Thioclava sp. GXIMD2076: one gene and its partner. The main gene of each other region encodes a partner of the protein of the gene in region 2 in a complex. Links are inferred from orthologs where the notes say so. Each region holds a gene or a part of one and is shown on either strand. Other genes may lie near its edges. The genes, in order: meaB and scpA.

Evidence for each region.
Region 1: the proteins of scpA (region 2) and meaB are in contact, whole or in part, in a crystal structure (PDB 8DPB), measured with the Methylorubrum extorquens proteins. The link is inferred for Thioclava sp. GXIMD2076 from one-to-one orthologs. Residues at the interface, in SOR27001.1 of Methylorubrum extorquens: Glu577, Glu578, Asn579, Asp580, Gly581, Arg582, Arg583, Arg585, His596, Ala604, Ser605, Ala608, Asp609, Gly611, Phe612, Asp613, Val614, Asp615, Ile616, Gly617, Pro618, Leu619, Glu625, Arg628, Gln629, Val631, Glu632, Asn633, Asp634, Glu661; in SOR26638.1 of Methylorubrum extorquens: Arg20, Ala21, Ala24, Arg25, Thr28, Ser32, Arg33, Arg34, His37, Thr98, Gly99, Gly100, Ser101, Ile102, Leu103, Lys106, Thr107, Ala110, Ala113, Ile114, Asp115, Arg116, Ala118, Phe119, Ile120, Arg121, Pro122, Pro124.

What each region holds. Positions count from the first base shown.
Region 1 is NZ_CP149932.1:423,763-432,706, reverse strand. Bases 2,426-5,268 are described here. They hold meaB (methylmalonyl Co-A mutase-associated GTPase MeaB), read left to right. Parts: upstream 2,426-3,279; coding sequence 3,280-4,257; downstream 4,258-5,268. Other genes in these bases: rpmB (50S ribosomal protein L28), read right to left, coding at 5,238-5,268; WDB91_RS02160 (hypothetical protein), read right to left, coding at 4,764-5,120; WDB91_RS02165 (copper chaperone PCu(A)C), read right to left, coding at 4,259-4,729; WDB91_RS02175 (DUF3108 domain-containing protein), read right to left, coding at 2,426-3,116. Also shown: ATP-dependent helicase HrpB, read right to left, coding at 1-2,387; more of WDB91_RS02175, read right to left, coding at 2,391-2,425; more of rpmB, read right to left, coding at 5,269-5,525; WDB91_RS02150 (NAD-dependent deacylase), read right to left, coding at 5,693-6,409; WDB91_RS02145 (low molecular weight protein-tyrosine-phosphatase), read left to right, coding at 6,438-6,887; WDB91_RS02140 (hypothetical protein), read right to left, coding at 6,939-7,250; WDB91_RS02135 (heavy metal-associated domain-containing protein), read right to left, coding at 7,378-7,566; lepA (translation elongation factor 4), read left to right, coding at 7,785-8,944. UniProt on the Escherichia coli protein: Binds and hydrolyzes GTP. Likely functions as a G-protein chaperone that assists AdoCbl cofactor delivery to the methylmalonyl-CoA mutase (MCM) ScpA and reactivation of the enzyme during catalysis.
Region 2 is NZ_CP149932.1:54,240-63,339, forward strand. What follows is about bases 3,241-6,239. They hold scpA (methylmalonyl-CoA mutase), read right to left. Parts: upstream 5,813-6,239; coding sequence 3,668-5,812; downstream 3,241-3,667. Other genes in these bases: WDB91_RS00310 (N-acetylmuramoyl-L-alanine amidase), read left to right, coding at 3,241-3,657; WDB91_RS00320 (hypothetical protein), read right to left, coding at 5,769-6,239. In the rest of the region: WDB91_RS00290 (metal-dependent hydrolase), read right to left, coding at 1-325; Asp-tRNA(Asn)/Glu-tRNA(Gln) amidotransferase subunit GatC, read left to right, coding at 483-770; Asp-tRNA(Asn)/Glu-tRNA(Gln) amidotransferase subunit GatA, read left to right, coding at 767-2,245; WDB91_RS00305 (hypothetical protein), read left to right, coding at 2,258-2,968; more of WDB91_RS00310, read left to right, coding at 2,968-3,240; more of WDB91_RS00320, read right to left, coding at 6,240-6,614; WDB91_RS00325 (DUF4174 domain-containing protein), read left to right, coding at 7,000-7,371; WDB91_RS00330 (acetyl/propionyl/methylcrotonyl-CoA carboxylase subunit alpha), read right to left, coding at 7,385-9,100. UniProt on the Escherichia coli protein: Catalyzes the interconversion of succinyl-CoA and methylmalonyl-CoA. Could be part of a pathway that converts succinate to propionate.

The DNA of each region.
Region 1 (8,944 bases), 370 kb from region 2 along the record:
TCGGGCCACGGATGTTTGGGGTAGCGCCCGCGCATATCCTTGCGCACATCGGCATAGGAGCCGTCCCAGAAGCCCGGAATATCCATCGTTACCTGAATGGCCTTATGGCCGGGCGAGAGGAGCGTCACGCGTAACGGCAGGCGTTTGGGACCGATGCTGGGATGGGCCGTCACACCGAACATCTCCTGCAAGCGGATCTCGATGGCGGGGTGCTCTCCGCTATAATCGATGGGCACGCGCCGCCCCAAAGGCGTTTCGAAATGCGCAGGGGCCAAGCGGTCCACCAGCTGTAGCTGCTCCCAGTCGAGGCTTGCGCGCAGCGCGTCGGTGATATCCATCCGGCGGAGGTCGGCTTCGGTGCGCTTGCCACCCAGATAGGGCAGAAGCCAGTCCCCGGCGCGCGCCATCAGCGCATCGTCATCGAAGGCGGGCAGATCCGCGCCTTCCTCGTGCAGAAGCTGCACACGGGCGCGGAAGCGTCGCGCGGCATCGGAAAATGGCAGCCCGATCTGGCGGATGCCGTCCAGCGCCCCGCGGGCCAGCGCTTCGCGCGGGGCGTCCTTCCAGATCCGGTCATCGAGCACCAGCGCGCCGAAACGCTCCTGCTTGCGCGCCACCACGCGGCCCTCGCGGCGCGACCACTCGCAGACATCCACCCAATCGATCTGCGCGCCGAACAGCCCGCGGATCTGGGCTTCGGAAATCTGGGTGCCCTGGCGCAGCATGGCCTCGCGCGGGTCACCATTGGTATCAGTAGCCACGATCAGGCGGGCGGTGGCCAGCGGGTCCGTATCGGCGATCTGCACGCCCTTGCCACCCGAGAGCACATAGCGGGGCTGGTCGCCCGCGCGGCGCAGGCCCACACGGTCGGGATAGGCAAGTGCGGCCATCTCGGCGGGCTCGAGCGGGGTAGTATGATCGACCATCTTCGCCAGTCGGCGGGCCTCCTGCCGGATGCGGTCCACCGTGCCACGATGGGGCTGCCACGGATGATCGGCGGCAAAGTCACGCGGTTTCTGGACCGCTTTCAGGCGTAGCGTCAGCTCGGCGGGGGCCCCGCGCAGAGGGTCGCGCTCGGCCAGCAGGGCGGCCAGATCGGCGGCGCTTTTTCCGGCCTTCAGCAGCATATGCCCGAGGCGGGGATGGAGTGGCAGGCGGGCGAGCGCCTGACCATGCGGTGTCAGGCTGGTGCCATCGAGCGCGCCCAGATTTTCCAGCAGGGCGCGCGCCTCGGCCAATGCGGGCGCGGGGGGCGGCGTGAGAAAAGCCAGATCCGACCCGTCGCTGCCCCATTGCGCCAGTTCCAGCGCGAGACCCGACAGATCGGCCACCTCGATTTCGGCAGGCGGGAAGGCGGGCAGCGCGCCCTCGGCGCCTTTGGTCCAGAGCCGGTAACAGATGCCCTCGGCCACACGGCCCGCGCGTCCGCGACGCTGCTCGGCTTCGGCGCGACTGACAGGCTCGGTCACCAGACGCGCCATGCCCGATCCCGCGTCAAAGCGCATCCGGCGCGCGCGACCGCCATCGATCACCACACGCACATCCTGGATGGTCAGCGAGGTCTCGGCAATCGAGGTTGCCAGAACCAGTTTGCGGCCCGTTCTGGCAGGCTCGATGGCCGCGCGTTGGGCGGCAAATTCCATCGCGCCAAAGAGCGGACGGATGGTCATATCGGCGGGCAGGCGGCCGGCCAGCAGCGCCTCGACGCGGCGGATCTCGCCCTCGCCCGGAAGGAAGGCGAGAATGCTGCCCGTGGTCTCGGTGGCGGCCTGCTCGATCAGGCCCGCAAGTGCGGGTTCAAACCGCATCGTGCGGTCCACGGGACGGTCGAGCCAGCGGGTCTCCACCGGAAACGCGCGGCCTTCCGACACCACCACCGGCGCATCATCGAGCATCGCCGCTACCGGCCCCGCGTCAAGCGTGGCGGACATCACCACAATGGCGAGATCGTCGCGCAGCGCGCCACGCACCTCCCAGACCAAGGCCAGCCCCAGATCGGCATTGAGCGAGCGCTCGTGGAATTCGTCGAAGATCACGCAGCCCACGCCCGAGAGCTCGGGGTCGGACTGGATCATGCGGGTCAGGATGCCCTCGGTGACCACTTCGATACGGGTTGCTTTCGAGACTTTCGCCTCGCCACGGATGCGGTAGCCCACGGTCTGGCCCACCGGCTCGCCCAATGTGTCGGCCATGCGCTCGGCGGCGGCACGGGCGGCCAGACGGCGCGGCTCCAGCATCAGGATACGACCGCGGATCTGGTCCATCAGGGCCAGAGGCACGCGGGTGGTCTTGCCCGCGCCGGGCGGCGCCATCAGGACGGCGCGGCCATCGCGGGCGATCGCGGCGCATAACTCGGGCAGGACGGTATCGATAGGAAGGGTCGTCAAAACTCAGCGCCGTATCAGGCGGCCTTCGCCATAGATCGTATCGGTGGCAATCTGGCTGACCTCCAGACGGCCCTTGGCGGTGGGACTATAGGTCAGGGTGAAAGGGAAGACCGATTTCTTGGACATATCCGATTTGGAGAAGCCCGACAGGCGGCGGTATTCGCCGGTGCAGATCACGTTATTCCCCTGTTTCTGCGGCGCGTTCAGTTTGACCTGCGAGCGGCGGGAGCCGTCGAAGATCTGCTCGGAGCGGTTGCAGGCCTCGTCTGCGGGAACCGAGCGCAGGACCGAATAGAGTGCGGTTAGCGGATCGACCGTGCCATGCTGCTGCGTCGGGTCCAGATCGGTGCTGCGCGGCTTGCGTGGCGGTTCCTGACTGACCGAGATCGGCGTGCCGCGGTTATAGACCATCGTCGAGACACGGTCCCGGTCCGGCGTATCGGCTTGCTCGACATAGCGGGTAGGGGTGAAACGCTGGCCGGTGATGTAGCCGTTCGCGGTCGCATCAAAACGCACCTTGCGGATGAAGCCCAAGAGCCCTGTGGTCTGCAGCGTCCCGTTGGCGCCATAGCCATTGCCCTCGATTTTGCCATTAATCAGCAATTCGCCCGCCTTGATACCCTTCAGCTCGACATCAAAGGTGATCTGGTCGCTCTGATCCGCACGCGCGGCATATCCGGTGGCGATCTGCCCCAATGCCAGCGCACCGGCCAGAACGATCTTGTGCATAACCCCTGCTCTCATGACGGTCCTTTCGTCGTGACGAAACCTGAAGCTCTTCAGGCTATGGGCTGGACATATACCTTTTGGCCGAGGCAAGAAATAGGAAGCGTTTCACAGATACTCACTCTTTTACGCTAGGTTGCAAGGATTGGCCGATAGGGGGAGAACCATGCGCAATACTGCCGATGATCTGGCGCGCGGCATTCTGGCCGGAGAAAGACGGGCTCTGGCGCGGGGTATCACGCTGATTGAATCGCAGCGTCCCGATCACCGTGCCGAAGCCTTGCGCTTATTGGATCTGCTGGCGGGCAGGGGGCATGCCCTGCGGGTCGGATTGTCGGGCACGCCGGGTGTGGGAAAATCGACCTTTATCGAGAGCTTCGGGCTGATGCTGACAGGGCAGGGCAAGAAAGTTGCCGTGCTGGCCGTCGATCCGTCCTCGGCGCGCTCGGGCGGCTCGATCCTTGGCGACAAAACGCGGATGGACTTGCTGTCGCGTGACCCCAAGGCGTTTATCCGGCCCTCGCCGTCGCAGGCGCATCTGGGCGGGGTCGCGCGGCGCACCCGCGAGGCGATCCTGCTCTGCGAGGCGGCGGGGTTCGATCTGATCCTGATCGAAACGGTGGGCGTCGGCCAGTCCGAGACACTGGTGGCCGATATGGTCGATCTGTTCGTTCTTCTGATGGCGCCTGCGGGAGGGGACGAGCTGCAGGGGGTGAAGCGGGGCATCATGGAAATGGCCGATATCCTTCTGGTCAACAAGGCTGACGGCGACCTGAAGATGACGGCGCTGCGCACGGTGGCCGATTATGCAGGTGCGCTCAGGCTGTTGCGCAAACGTCCGCAGGACCCGGAGGGGTTCCCCAAGGCGATGGCGGTGTCGGCGTTGGAGGAGGTGGGCCTCGAGACCGCATGGGACGAGATCCGCGCCTTGGCCGGTTGGCGCGAGGCCGAGGGGCATTTTGCCGCCCGCCGTGCCGAGCAGGCGCGTCACTGGTTCGAGGCAGAGGTGCGCGAGGGGCTTTTGGCGCGATTGCGCAATGATCCGGTGATCCGCGAGCGGATGGCCGCTCTGGGGGACGAAGTGGCGGCAGGGGGCACTGCGCCGGCGGTGGCCGCCGCCGCAATGCTCGAGATCCTGCGCTAGGTCAGTTGTGGCTCATGCTGCCGTGGCTCTGACCGGTCGGGCCTTCGCCCATCGTCACCTGCAGATCGACGGTCACGGGGGCGGCGTGTTCGAAATCGAGCGTAAGCTGGATATGCTCGCCCTCTTCCAGCGGTTCGGTCAAGCCCATGAACATCACATGATCGCCCCCACGCGCCAGTGCATGCGCGCCATGAGCAGGGATCGCAAAGCCCTCGGGGACGTGCAGCATCTCCATCATGCCGTTGGCATCGGCCTGATGGGTATGCAACTCGGTGCGCTCTGCGATGGTGGAGCTGACACCGACAAGACGGTCGGCCTCACCGGAAGTGTTCTCGATCGTCATGAAGGCGGCGCCGGATTTGGCGACGGGAGAAGAGATGCGCATATAGGCATCATGAACGGTGATGCCCTCGGCAAAGGCGGGCAGGCCAAGAATGAGGGTCGTGGCGGCCAGAAGGGTCGAGCGGATCATGGTGTGTCTCCTGTAAAGATCGCATTTCAAAGGGTTATGCGGCGGTCTCAGGAGGATCGCGGGCCTTCGGGAGAATGATGGCAAGGCCGCCCTCGACAGGGAGGGGGGACGTGGCATCGAGCCGGTGCATGCCGTCCGGGCGGTGCAGCACAGGCGGGGTGACGCCGAGCGAGGCCAGCAGACCCAGCGCCATATCGGGACAGATCTTCACATGACGAATCGGTGTGCCACCGGCATCGACCGTCACCGTGACCAGCCCCTGACCGCTACAGAGCACGATCTGTCCGGCCGCGCGGGTCTGACCGCGCGCGGAGGCGAATTCGAGACTGGTGAGCGCGAAGACTGTCACCAGAAGTATCGTCACAAAGGGCAAAAGCCGGAGCGTCTTCATATCCGGCGTCATAGCCTGCCGCGCGGGCCGGACCAAATGATTTCGATCAGGAAGCGCCGTAAAGAAAAAACCCCGCGCCGGAGGCACGGGGTTCGAAATCTGTCAGGATCGCGGGGATCAGGCTGCTGCCTGTGCCTTCACGATGGCCTTTTTGATTTTCAGAGCGTTGACCGAGAGGTCCGCGTCTTTTGCCTTGGCAAGGAATGCGTCCAGACCACCGCGGTGATCGACCGAACGCAGGCCATGCGCCGAAACGCGCAGTTTGAAGCTCTGGCCGAGGGTCTCGGAGATCAGGCTTACATCATTGAGGTTCGGCAGGAAGCGGCGACGCGACTTGTTGTTCGCGTGGCTTACAGTGTTGCCCGTCATCGGGCCTTTGCCGGTTAGTTCGCAAACGCGCGACATGGCATCATCCTTTGTTTCCACATGGGCGAAGATCGCCCGTTTTCGCAACATATGAAGGCGCCGCAAGCGCAGCGCCCAGAATTCTGTCCGCGGGAGATACGAGTAAACGCAGCGCAGGTCAAGCGATTCATCTGGCAATAGCGCAGCGATATGCAGGTTTTTGCACGCTATGCTTGGGTCAGCTGCTCTTTTACCCACTCCGGCACAAGCGTCGTGGCTGGTCCGTGGCGGCATTCGTCGAATCTGGAGGTGCCGGTGGAGGGGTCGAGATTGAGTTCCAGTGTGGCCACGCCCGCCCGCGCGGCGTCCTGCACGAAGCCCGCCGCCGGATAGACATTGCCCGACGTGCCGATCGACACGAACAGCTCGGCGGCGCGCAGCGCGGTCCAGATCTCGTCCATCCGGTAGGGGATCTCGCCGAACCAGACGATATCGGGGCGCGTTGCCATCTGGCCGCATTCGGGGCAGGGATCGGAAGCGCGCATGATCTCGGGGGCTGGCCAGCGTGACTTGCAGGCATGACAGATCGCGCCATAGAGGCTGCCATGCATATGGATTACGTTCCGCGCGCCGCCACGTTCGTGCAGGTCATCGACATTCTGGGTGACGATCAGCACTTCGAAGCGCGGATCGGCCTCCAGTTGGGCCAGTGCGATGTGGGCAGGGTTGGGCTGCGCTCCCGTCGAGACGGCGCGGCGCTTGTTGTAGAAATCAAGCACCAGATCGGGATCGGCCTCGAAGCCCTCGGGGGTCGCGACATCCTCTATGCGGTGCTCCTCCCACAGCCCGTCCTCGGCGCGAAAGGTGCGGATGCCGCTTTCGGCAGAGATACCGGCCCCTGTCAGAATAACGATCTTGCGGGGCGCGCGCGCGGGCTTGGCCATGGCTCTCTCCTGCTTTAAGCTCTTCTCCATGCGTATCCTTTTTCTCTGCCTAGGCAATATCTGCCGTTCGCCCGCCGCCGAAGGTGTGTTCCGTGATCTGGCCCGCAAGGCGGGGCTGGAGGTGGTGACCGATTCGGCAGGGACGGGGAGCTGGCATGCCGGCGAGCCGCCCTATGGTCCGATGCAGAAAGCGGCAAGGGCGCGCGGCTATGATCTGTCGGATCTGCGGGCGCGGCAACTGACGCGGGATGATTTCGGGCGATTCGATCTGATTCTGGCGATGGACCGGCAAAATCTGGCGGATGCGCAAAGGCTGGCACTGGTTTCTGGCGGAGCAGAGATCCGGCTGTTCCTGCCGGATGATCTGGCGGGGGGCGAGGTGCCCGATCCTTATTATACGCGGGACTTCGACGGTGTTCTGGATCTGATCGAAAGAGGGGTGCGCCGCACTCTTGCCGAGCTGAGCGCCCCGGACTGAGGGCGCCCGCGTTATGAAAAAGGGCCGGAAACCCCGGCCCGATCATCGGGATCAGTTGCTGCAGTAACCTTCTGCGGCGGATACGAAATTCTTGTAGCGCGCCCAGAAATCCTCATCCGAGGGACGATCCGAGCTGCGCACGATCTGTGCCTGATCGGGATCGGTGAAGAACTTGGCGGCGCGGCGTTGGTCGCGATTGCTGAGCGTGATATCTGCGACCTGCTGGATACAACGGCACAGGCCCGTATCGGTGGTGCGCCCCCCTTGCTGACAGGCGTTTTCCAGCGCGCCAGCCTGCGCGGTGGTGCCTAGGCTCAGGCTTAGGGTGACCGCTGCCGCTGCGGTCAGAATGATCGTCTTCATGCTCTGCCTCGATATGGTTTGCTCGGTTCTTATGGACGCTGCACGCGTATCTTTATTTTAGCAAGATGGTTAACAAACTATGAAGCTCGCCTCAAAGCAGAGTTGCCTCTCTCGCTGGATCGTGAAGTTACTCGATCACTTCCGCCGGATAGCCTGCGCCTTTGAGGGCGGCCAGAACGGTCTCAGGGGGCAGGCCGGTGACCTCGACCTCCTTGTCTTCCAGAAAGACCTCTGCCTTGCCGCCAACCTCTTCGATGGCGTTCTCGACCGAGGCCTTGCAATGCTTGCAGGTCATATTGGGGACGGACAGGATCATGGGAACCTCCTTGGGGATGCTTCCTCTAACTTGCGCGGGCAGAGACAAAGGTCAATGTGCGGCTATGAACGCCAGCGGCATATTTTTGCGCTCGGCGCGCTTCGGGCAGGCTTGCCAAGCCACGATCTTCACGCCATAGCAGGCTTTCTGCGGTAGCTTAGGGCCTGCCGTGTGAATTTCTCTTCCCGCAACGTCGAAACCTATATATATCGCGCGCCATGACCGATCTCGACCGCATTCGCAATTTCTCCATCGTGGCGCATATCGACCACGGTAAATCGACACTCGCCGACCGGCTGATTCAGCTCACCGGGACGGTGGCCGAACGTGACATGAAGGCGCAACTTCTTGATGCGATGGATATCGAGCGCGAGCGCGGTATTACGATCAAGGCGAACTCTGTCCGGATCGAGTATCCCGCAAAGGATGGTAAGACCTACATCCTGAACCTGATCGACACCCCCGGCCACGTCGACTTCGCTTACGAGGTCTCGCGCTCCATGCAGGCTGTGGAAGGATCGCTTCTGGTGGTCGATGCCAGCCAAGGCGTCGAGGCGCAGACACTGGCCAATGTCTATCAGGCCATTGATGCCGACCACGAGATCGTGCCTGTTCTCAACAAGATCGACCTCCCTGCCGCCGAACCCGAGCGGGTGAAGGAAAATATCGAGGATGTCATCGGCATCGATGCGTCCGATGCTGTGGAAATCTCGGCCAAGACGGGCCTTGGCATTCCCGATGTGCTGGAAGCCATTGTCCACCGTCTGCCCGCCCCCAAGGGCGATCGCGATGCGCCGCTGAAAGCCATGCTGGTCGATAGCTGGTATGACAGCTATCTGGGCGTTGTCGTTCTGATCCGCGTCATGGATGGCGTCGTCAAAAAGGGCGACCAGATCAAGATGATGAAGACGGGCGCCACCTACAAGCTGGACCGTCTTTCCGTGCTCAAGCCGCAGATGGTCGATATTGCCGAGCTGGGGCCGGGTGAGATCGGGGTGTTCACCGCCTCGATCAAACAGGTGCGTGACACGAAAGTGGGCGACACCATCACCCATGACAAAAAGCCCTGTGCACAGGCGCTTCCGGGCTTCAAACCGTCCATTCCGGTGGTCTTCTGTGGCCTCTTCCCCGTTGATGCCGCCGATTTCGAGGCGCTGCGCGATGCGATCGAGAAGCTGCAGCTGAATGATGCGTCCTTCTCGGCCGAGATGGAAACCTCGGCTGCCCTCGGTTTCGGCTTCCGTTGCGGCTTCTTGGGGCTTCTGCATCTCGAGGTGATCCGCGACCGTCTGGAGCGCGAATACGATCTCGATCTGATCACCACCGCACCGAGCGTTGTGTTCAAGCTGCATATGAAGGACGGCGAGGTCATCGACCT
Region 2 (9,100 bases):
TGACCATGGTGACCTTGGCGCCGCCCAGATCGACGGTGCCGCCCTTGTTGAAGCCCATCGTCTCGATCCCCTCGGCCTCGGCCCAGTAGCTCGCAATATCGGCAATGCACACCACCGGAATGCCCAGCTCGCGCGCGATGGCCACGGTATCGGCGGAATGGTCCCCATGGCCGTGGCTCAGAAGGATATGGGTCGCCCCCGAGATGGCCTCGGCGCGGCTGCTCTCGGGGAAGGTCGGATTGCCCGCAAGCCAAGGGTCGATCAGCAGGGTCGCGCCCTCGATCTCGAGACGGAAGCCGGAATGGCCGAGCCATGTGAGTTTCATGGTTTTCTCTCCTTTTCATGGGTCATCAGGAAGATTTCCTCCCAGACTGTAGGCGGCAGGGCGAGAAAGGGAAGAGCAAGCGCCCGATCGTGACCGCTTCTCCTTGAACGCGCGGGGTCTTGCCGCTAAACCCGTGCCAAATCCAGCGGAGAAACATATGTCCATCGACATCGATACCGCCCGCAAGGTGGCGCATCTGGCCCGCATCAAAGTGGCCGAAGACAATCTGCCCGAGCTGGCCTCGGATCTTTCCAACATGCTCAACCTCATGGAGCAGCTCACCGAGGTGGACGTCGAGGGCGTCGAGCCCATGACCTCCGTCAGCCCGCAGCGCCTCAAGCGCCGCGTCGATGAGGTGACCGATGGCAATTATCAGGACAAGATCCTCAAGAACGCCCCCGATGCCCGCGAGGGCTTCTTTGCCGTGCCGAAGGTGGTGGAATGACCCTCAATACGCTGAAAATCTCCGAAGCCCGTGACGCGCTGCGCAAGGGCGAGACGACCTCTGTCGAGCTGACCGAAAGCTGCCTGAAGGCTATCGAGGGCGCGGATGCGCTCAATGCATGGTCGGCCAAGACCCCCGAGATGGCGCTGGATATGGCCAAGGCCGCCGATGCCCGCCTCAAGTCAGGCGATGCGCCTGCCATGTGCGGCATCCCGCTGGGGATCAAGGATCTCTTCGCGGTCAAGGGCGTGCCCACGCAGGCAGGCTCGAACATCCTCAAAGGCTTCAAGCCCGAATATGAATCCACCGTCACCCAGAACCTTTGGGATGCGGGCGCGGTCATGCTGGGCAAGCTCTCGATGGATGAATTCGCGATGGGCTCGTCCAACGAAACCGCCTGCTACGGCCCCGCGATCAACCCGTGGAAGGTCGATGACAAAGCCCGCACGCCGGGTGGCTCCTCGGGTGGCTCGGCGGCGGCCGTGGCGGCAGACCTCTGCCTGGCGGCGACCGGCACCGATACCGGCGGCTCGATCCGCCAGCCTGCGGCCTTCACCGGCATCACCGGCATCAAGCCGACCTATGGCCGCTGCTCGCGCTGGGGTGTTGTGGCCTATGCCTCTTCGCTCGATCAGGCGGGCCCGATGACCAAGGACGTGCGCGATGCGGCGATCATGCTGCAGGCGATGTGCTCGCATGACCCCAAGGATTCGACCTCGACCGAAATCGCGGTGCCGGATTTCGAAGCAGCCCTGACTGGCGATATCCGTGGCAAGAAAATCGGCATCCCGCGCGAATACCGCCTCGACGGCATGCCCGAAGAGATCGCGGCGCTCTGGGATAACGGTATGGCGATGCTGCGCGATGCCGGCGCCGAGATCGTGGATATCTCGCTGCCGCATTCCAAATACGCCCTGCCCGCCTATTACGTCATCGCGCCGGCCGAAGCCTCGTCCAACCTCGCGCGCTATGACGGGGTGCGCTATGGCCACCGCGCGACATTGGGCAAGGGGGACGGCATCGACGACATGTATGCCAAGACCCGCGCCGAGGGCTTCGGCCCCGAGGTGCAGCGCCGCATCATGATCGGCACCTATGTGCTCTCGGCTGGCTTCTATGACGCCTATTACAACCGCGCCCGCAAGGTGCGCGCGCTGATCAAGCGCGATTTCGAGCAAGCCTTCGCCGCAGGGATCGACGCCATCCTCGTGCCGACCACACCCTCCTCGGCCTTCGCCATCGGCGAGATGAAGGATGCCGATCCGGTCAAGATGTATCTCAATGACGTGTTTACGGTCACCCTCAACCTTGCCGGTCTGCCGGGCGTTTCGGTGCCGGTTGGCCTTGATAAACAGGGGCTTCCGCTCGGCCTGCAGCTGATCGGCCGTCCGTGGGAAGAGGGCGAGCTGCTCAACCATGCTCTTGTGCTCGAACGTGCGGCAGGCTTCAATGCCAAGCCGAACCAATGGTGGTAATGGAGTAACCGCATGCGCGCGCCAGTTCTTGGACTTTCACTGACCCTCTCCGTGCTGGCGCTTGCCGCCTGCCAGCCGAGCGTGCCGAATTCGGCCGCCGGTGTGGGCGCACCCGCCATCGGGGGCAATGAAAGCTATCGCGATTATCTGGCGCAGCGCGAGTCGCAGCTTCAGGGCAGCACCGCCGGTTCCACGACCACCGCAGCGTCGGGTCAGCCGATGTCGGCCATGGGCACGACCGCTGCGGCGGCCGCCCCCGCCAATGACCCCAACGCACAACTGGGGGCCGACACGCTGGCGGCCCTCAACGCGACGGCCCCGCAATCGGGCGGGCAGCAGGTCACCGATTACGCCCCTGCCTCCTCGCCCTATTCGAGCACCGCAACAGCGGCCGAGCGCGCAGAGGACACGTTCACCGCCCCTGCCCCCGCGCAGAAGACCGCGGGCGACACCTATAGTGCAGCATCGGGCTCCGGCGGCCCCAACCTTGCCGCCTATGCGCTCTCGGTCAATAACCAGCCGGGCCAGTCGGTCTATACGCGCGGCGGGATCAAGTTCAATTCCACGACAAAGGCCTGCGCGAAATATGTCTCGCCCGACAAGGCGCAGATCGCCTTCCTGGCCAATGGCGGTCCCGAGAAGGATCCGGGCAATCTGGATCCCGATGGCGACGGGTTCGCCTGTGGCTGGGATCCGCGCCCGTTCCAGGCCGCCCGTAACTGATGACAGAGCCCTTCCCCTCGCCCAACCATGGAGAGCGACGGGAAGGTGCGCGGCCTGACCATGTCGTCCTGCATTTCACAGCCATGAAAGACATGGCCTCGGCCCGGGAGCGCCTGTGCGATCCGGCAGCCGAGGTCTCCGCCCATTGGCTCATCGGCAATGATGGCACGATGATGCAGCTGGTCGACGAGGCGCGCCGCGCATGGCATGCCGGTGTCGGACACTGGGGCGAGTGTAGCGATCTGAACTCCCGCTCCATCGGGATCGAGCTCGACAATCCCGGTACACGGCCGTTTTCCCATACACAGATGGCGGCGCTCGAAGGGCTGCTGGCCCGTATCTTGCGCCAATGGCAGATCCCGCCGCAGAATGTGATTGCCCATTCCGACATGGCACCCGCCCGCAAATTCGATCCCGGTCCGCGATTCGACTGGGCACGTCTGGCCCGACAGGGGCTGGCGGTCATGCCCTCGCAACCGGTAGACGGTCTGGCACCGGATATGGCGCAATTCCTGACGCTGGCGCAGCTCTTCGGCTATACCTCGCCCGATCACGATCATATCCTGCCTGCTGTCCGTCTGCGTTTCCGCCCCTTCCATGACGGACCGCTCGACAGCACCGATATGGGCCTGATCGCCGCCCTCGCCCGCGATTACGGGCAGGATGGCGACCAGTGGCGAGCCTGCTAGCGCGGCGCCCCTAGCCGCGCTGCGCCTCGAGGATCTGCAGGATCTCCTTGGCGGCGGTCGGGATGTTGGTGCCCGGACCGAAGATCGCCTTAACCCCCGCCTTTTTCAGGAAGTCATAATCCTGCTGCGGGATGACGCCGCCGCAGATCACGATGATGTCCCCGGCATCCTTGGCTTTCAGCGCCTCGATCAGCTGGGGCGCAAGTGTCTTGTGACCGGCTGCCTGCGACGAGATGCCCACCACATGGACATCATTATCCACCGCATCCTGCGCCGCCTCTTCCGGCGTCTGGAACAGCGGCCCCACATCCACGTCGAAGCCGATATCGGCGAAAGCCGTGGCGATGACCTTTGCACCGCGGTCATGACCGTCCTGCCCCATCTTCACCACCAGCATCCGCGGGCGGCGGCCCTCGGCCTCGGCAAAGGCCTCCACATCACGCTGGATCTGGGCAAAGCCCTCATCCCCCTCATAGGCCGACCCATAGACCCCCGCGAGGGTCTTCACCTCGGCGCGGTGACGCCCGAATTCCTTTTCCATCGCCATCGAGATCTCCCCCACCGAGGCCCGCGCCCGCGCGGCCTCGACCGCGGCCTCGAGCAGGTTGCCACCCTCTTTCGCGCGGCGGGACAGTTCGGCCAGCGCCGCTTGACAGGCCGCCTCGTCGCGGCTCGCCCGCATCTGCGTCAGCCGCGCGATCTGGCTCTCGCGCACCTTGACGTTGTCGATATCGAGAATATCGATCGGCTCTTCCTGCGCCAGACGGTATTTGTTGACCCCCACAATGACATCCTGACCACGGTCGATCAGCGCCTGACGTCTGGCCGCCGTCTCCTCGATCCGCAGCTTGGGCATGCCCGAGGCGACGGCCTTGGTCATGCCGCCCATCTCCTCGACCTCCTCGATCAGCTTCCATGCCTCCTCGATCAGGTTGGCCGTCAGGCTCTCGACATAATAGCTGCCCGCAAGCGGATCGATCACATTGGTGATGCCGGTTTCTTCCTGCAAGATCAGTTGGGTATTGCGGGCGATCCGCGCCGAGAAATCGGTTGGCAGCGCAATTGCCTCGTCGAGCGCATTGGTATGGAGCGATTGCGTGCCCCCCAAAGCCGCCGCCATTGCCTCATAGGCGGTGCGGATGACGTTGTTATAGGGGTCCTGCTCCTGCAAAGACACGCCCGAGGTCTGGCAATGGGTGCGCAGGATGCTCGATTGCGGGTTCTGGGGCGAAAATTCCGCCATGATCCGCGACCAGAGCGTGCGGGCCGCGCGCAGCTTGGCCGCCTCCATGAAGAAATTCATCCCGATCGCGAAGAAGAAGGACAAACGACCGGCGAATTTATCCACATCCATACCGGCGGCAATGGCCGTGCGCACATATTCGCGTCCGTCGGCCAGCGTATAGGCCAACTCCTGCACGAGATTCGCGCCTGCCTCCTGCATATGATAGCCGGAAATCGATATCGAATTGAACTTCGGCATCTCGTTCGCGGTATACTCGATAATATCCGCGATGATCCGCATCGAGGGTTCGGGCGGATAGATATAGGTATTCCGCACCATGAATTCCTTGAGAATATCGTTCTGGATCGTGCCCGAAAGCACGGCCTTGTCATGGCCCTGCTCCTGCCCCACCACGATGAAATTCGCCAGAATCGGGATGACCGCGCCATTCATCGTCATCGAGACCGAGACCTTATCCAGCGGAATGCCATCGAACAGGATCTTCATGTCCTCGACCGAGTCGATCGCCACACCGGCCTTGCCGACATCGCCCACCACGCGGGGATGGTCACTGTCATAGCCGCGATGGGTCGCCAGATCGAAGGCGACCGAGATCCCCTGCTGGCCCGCCGCCAGCGCACGGCGATAGAAGGCATTCGATTCCTCGGCCGTGGAGAAGCCCGCATATTGCCGGATCGTCCATGGGCGGCCGGCATACATCGTAGCCTTGGGGCCGCGGGTATAGGGCGCGATCCCGGGCATCGTGCCCAGATGGTCCAGCCCTTCGGTATCGGCCGCCGTATAGAGCGGCTTCACACGGATGCCCTCCAGCGTCTCCCAGTCGAGGCTGTCCAGAGGCTTGCCGCGCAGCTCCTTCGCCGCGAGTTCAGCCCATTCCGCTTGCTTGTCGGCCTCGGTTTTGCTGGTCATCGACCCATCCTTCCTCCGTGAGAGGCATGGCCGAATATCCTCCCGGCGCGGCACCTCCCGTTTCCATGATTGCCAGATCCCTGCGACCACGGCGCAGGGTTTCCAGCTCTGCCTGATAACGCGCGGTCATCTGACCCCGCTGCATAATGCTGAACGGCATATAGCCCCGGCCCAATTGCCCCTGAACGGCGGCGGCGGCATTCGCGCGCTCAACCGCAACGGTGAGGCCCGGCGTCAGGCTGAGTTTCGGCGCCAACCGTCGCAGAAGAATCTCGTGACGGCCCGCCATCGCCTCATGCGTCCAGACCTGAGGGCGCACCCCGAAAGCGCCCTCGACCGCATCGATCACACAGGGCCAGCCACGCCCGTTCTGCGCCAGCATCCGCAGCCGCTGGGGCGTTGCCGCCTCGCCGCCACGCACCCGCTCGACCGCCAGCATCGAGGCCCACCACGCATCATAGCGCCGGATCCCCATTGCGACGCCCGTCAGATGCGGGCCGAGCACCATTGCCACCCGTTCCAGTCGTCCGCGCGCATCGGGGTAGAGCATCCCGTGGCTCAGGCAATGCGGGATCGACCCGATGAGGTTCTCCTCGCTGATGATCAAGGTGTGGAAGCCCTGATCCTCGATCCTGTCGATCTCCATCCGGATCCGCGTGGCCGAGCGCCGCGCCGAGAGGATATCCTGCGCCGAGACCAGATCGGCGCGCTTGATCAAGCCCGAGAACAGCCCCGCCCGCGTGCGCTCCGGTCCCCAGAAAGCCACCCCCTGACGCGACAGGATGCCCGAATTCGCAAGCATCCAGTTCTGAAACGAGGTTGTGGCCGTGCGGTGGACCCCTAAATGTAGTATAACGTCCAAGAGAAAGCTCTTTCCAGAAAGCGCGTCTGGCAATGTGCCGCGACTCCACGCGGGGACAGGCCCCGAGGCCGAGTATGCGCCGCGATCTCTGGAAAACTGCTTAACGGGAGGATTTGAATTGAGTTTTAATAACGAAATCAGGGGCCGACGGGTCGCTAAACAATCTGTCGCCGGAATGACGACAATGGCACCATTCTGGTTAGCGGCATTTTTTCTTGCCTTTCCAATACACAGCGCTCTTGCGCAGGATCCGGCGCAACCGAAGGATGAACCACGTCTGGCGCAGGCCCAGCCAGTAGTCCCTTTCGCTCCGATTCCCGCAGATATGGCGAATTTGAATGATTTCGTCTGGCAGAAACGCCCCGTCGTGGTCTTTGCCGACAGCCCCGCAGACCCCGCGTTTGCCGACCAGATCGCCGAGCTGGAAGACCGCTGGCCCGAACTTGCGGCCCGAGATGTGGTGGTGATCACCGATACCGACCCCGCCACGCCCAGCGAGATCCGCCGCAAGCTGCGCCCCACGGGGTTCGCGCTGGTGATCCTCGCCAAAGACGGCACAGTGGCGCTGCGCAAGCCGCTACCATGGACGGGGCGCGAGGTGATCCGGTCGATCGACAAGATGCCGCTGCGCCGCGAGGAGATCCGCCGCGGCGCCCTCAGCGCGGAGAGCCCCCCGCGCCTCGCAGGCATTCTATGATCGACCGTGGCGCTCATTCGAACTCCATGATCACGTCATCCACCTTTAGCGAGGCACCCGCTTCGGCATTGACCGATTTCACCACGCCGCGGCGCTCCGCGCGCAGGATATTCTCCATCTTCATCGCCTCGACGGTGGCCAGCGCCTGACCTTCCTGCACTTCCTCGCCCGCCGCGACATTGATCTTCACGACCAGTCCAGGCATCGGGCACAGAAGCAGTTTCGAGGTGTCGGGCGGCAGCTTCTCGGGCATCAGCTGATAAAGCTCGTGCTGGCGGGGTGTCTGCACCAGAACCTTCAGATCCGCGCCACGCAGCCGGATACGATAGCCCATCGAGACCTTGCCGACCTTCAGCACCAGAGGCGCCCCGTCCACCAGCAGCTCGGCCAGCTGGTCCCCGGGCGTCCAGTCCGAGCTGACACGCAGCGTGGTGCCATCGTCGAAGCCGACATCGGCCCCCGCACGATCGGCATGGATCGTCACGCGATAGGTCTCGCCCTGAAGCGTCACCACCCAGTCATCGCCCACCTTGCGCTCGTGATTGCCCAGCGTTCCGGAAATCCGCGTGCGCCGGATCTCGGCGACCCGCTCCATCGCCGCAACCGAGGCCGCCACCTGCTTCAGCATATCCGCCCCGAGCGTCACCCCCTCGAACCCTTCGGGATATTCCTCGGCAATGAAGGCGGTGGTGATATTGCCCGAGATGAATCGCTCATGGTCCATCACGGCGGCGCAGAACGGCAGGTTATGCCCGATGCCTTCCACCTCGAACCGGTCGAGCGCCACGCGCATCTCCTCGATCGCATCGGCGCGGGTCGGGCCCCATGTGCAGAGCTTGGCGATCATCGGGTCGTAGAACATCGAGATCTCGCCACCCTCGTAGACGCCGGTATCGTTGCGCACGATCCCGCCAGAGGCGGTCTGCCCCTGAACCGGCGGACGGTACCGCGTCAACCGGCCGATAGAGGGCAGGAAGTTGCGATAGGGATCCTCGGCATAAAGCCGGCTCTCCATCGCCCAGCCATTGATCTTCACATCATCTTGGCGGATCGACAAAGGCTCGCCATTGGCCACGCGGATCATCTGCTCGACCAGATCGATACCGGTGATCAGCTCGGTCACCGGATGTTCGACCTGCAGGCGGGTATTCATCTCGAGGAAATAGAAGTTTTTGTCACCATCGACAATAAACTCGACCGTCCCAGCCGAAGTATAGCCCACCGCCTTGGCCAGAGCGACGGATTGCTCGCCCATAGCCCTGCGGGTCTCGGCATCGAGGAAGGGCGAGGGCGCCTCCTCGATCACCTTCTGGTTCCGCCGCTGGATCGAGCACTCGCGCTCGTTCAGCCAGATACCATTGCCATGCGCATCACAGAGCACCTGGATCTCGATATGGCGCGGCTGGGTGACGAATTTCTCGATAAAGATCCGGTCATCGCCGAAAGAACTGGCCGCCTCGTTCTTGGAGGACTGGAACCCCTCTCGGGCCTCCTGCGCGTTCCACGCAATCCGCATCCCCTTGCCACCGCCACCGGCAGAGGCCTTGATCATCACCGGATAGCCGATCTCTTCCGAGATCCTCACCGCCTCCTCGGCATCCCCGATCAGTCCCATATAGCCCGGAACCGTATTGACCCCCGCCTCCTGCGCGATCTTTTTCGAGGTAATCTTGTCGCCCATCGCCTCGATCGCCTTCACCGGCGGGCCGATAAAGGCCACGCCAGCCGC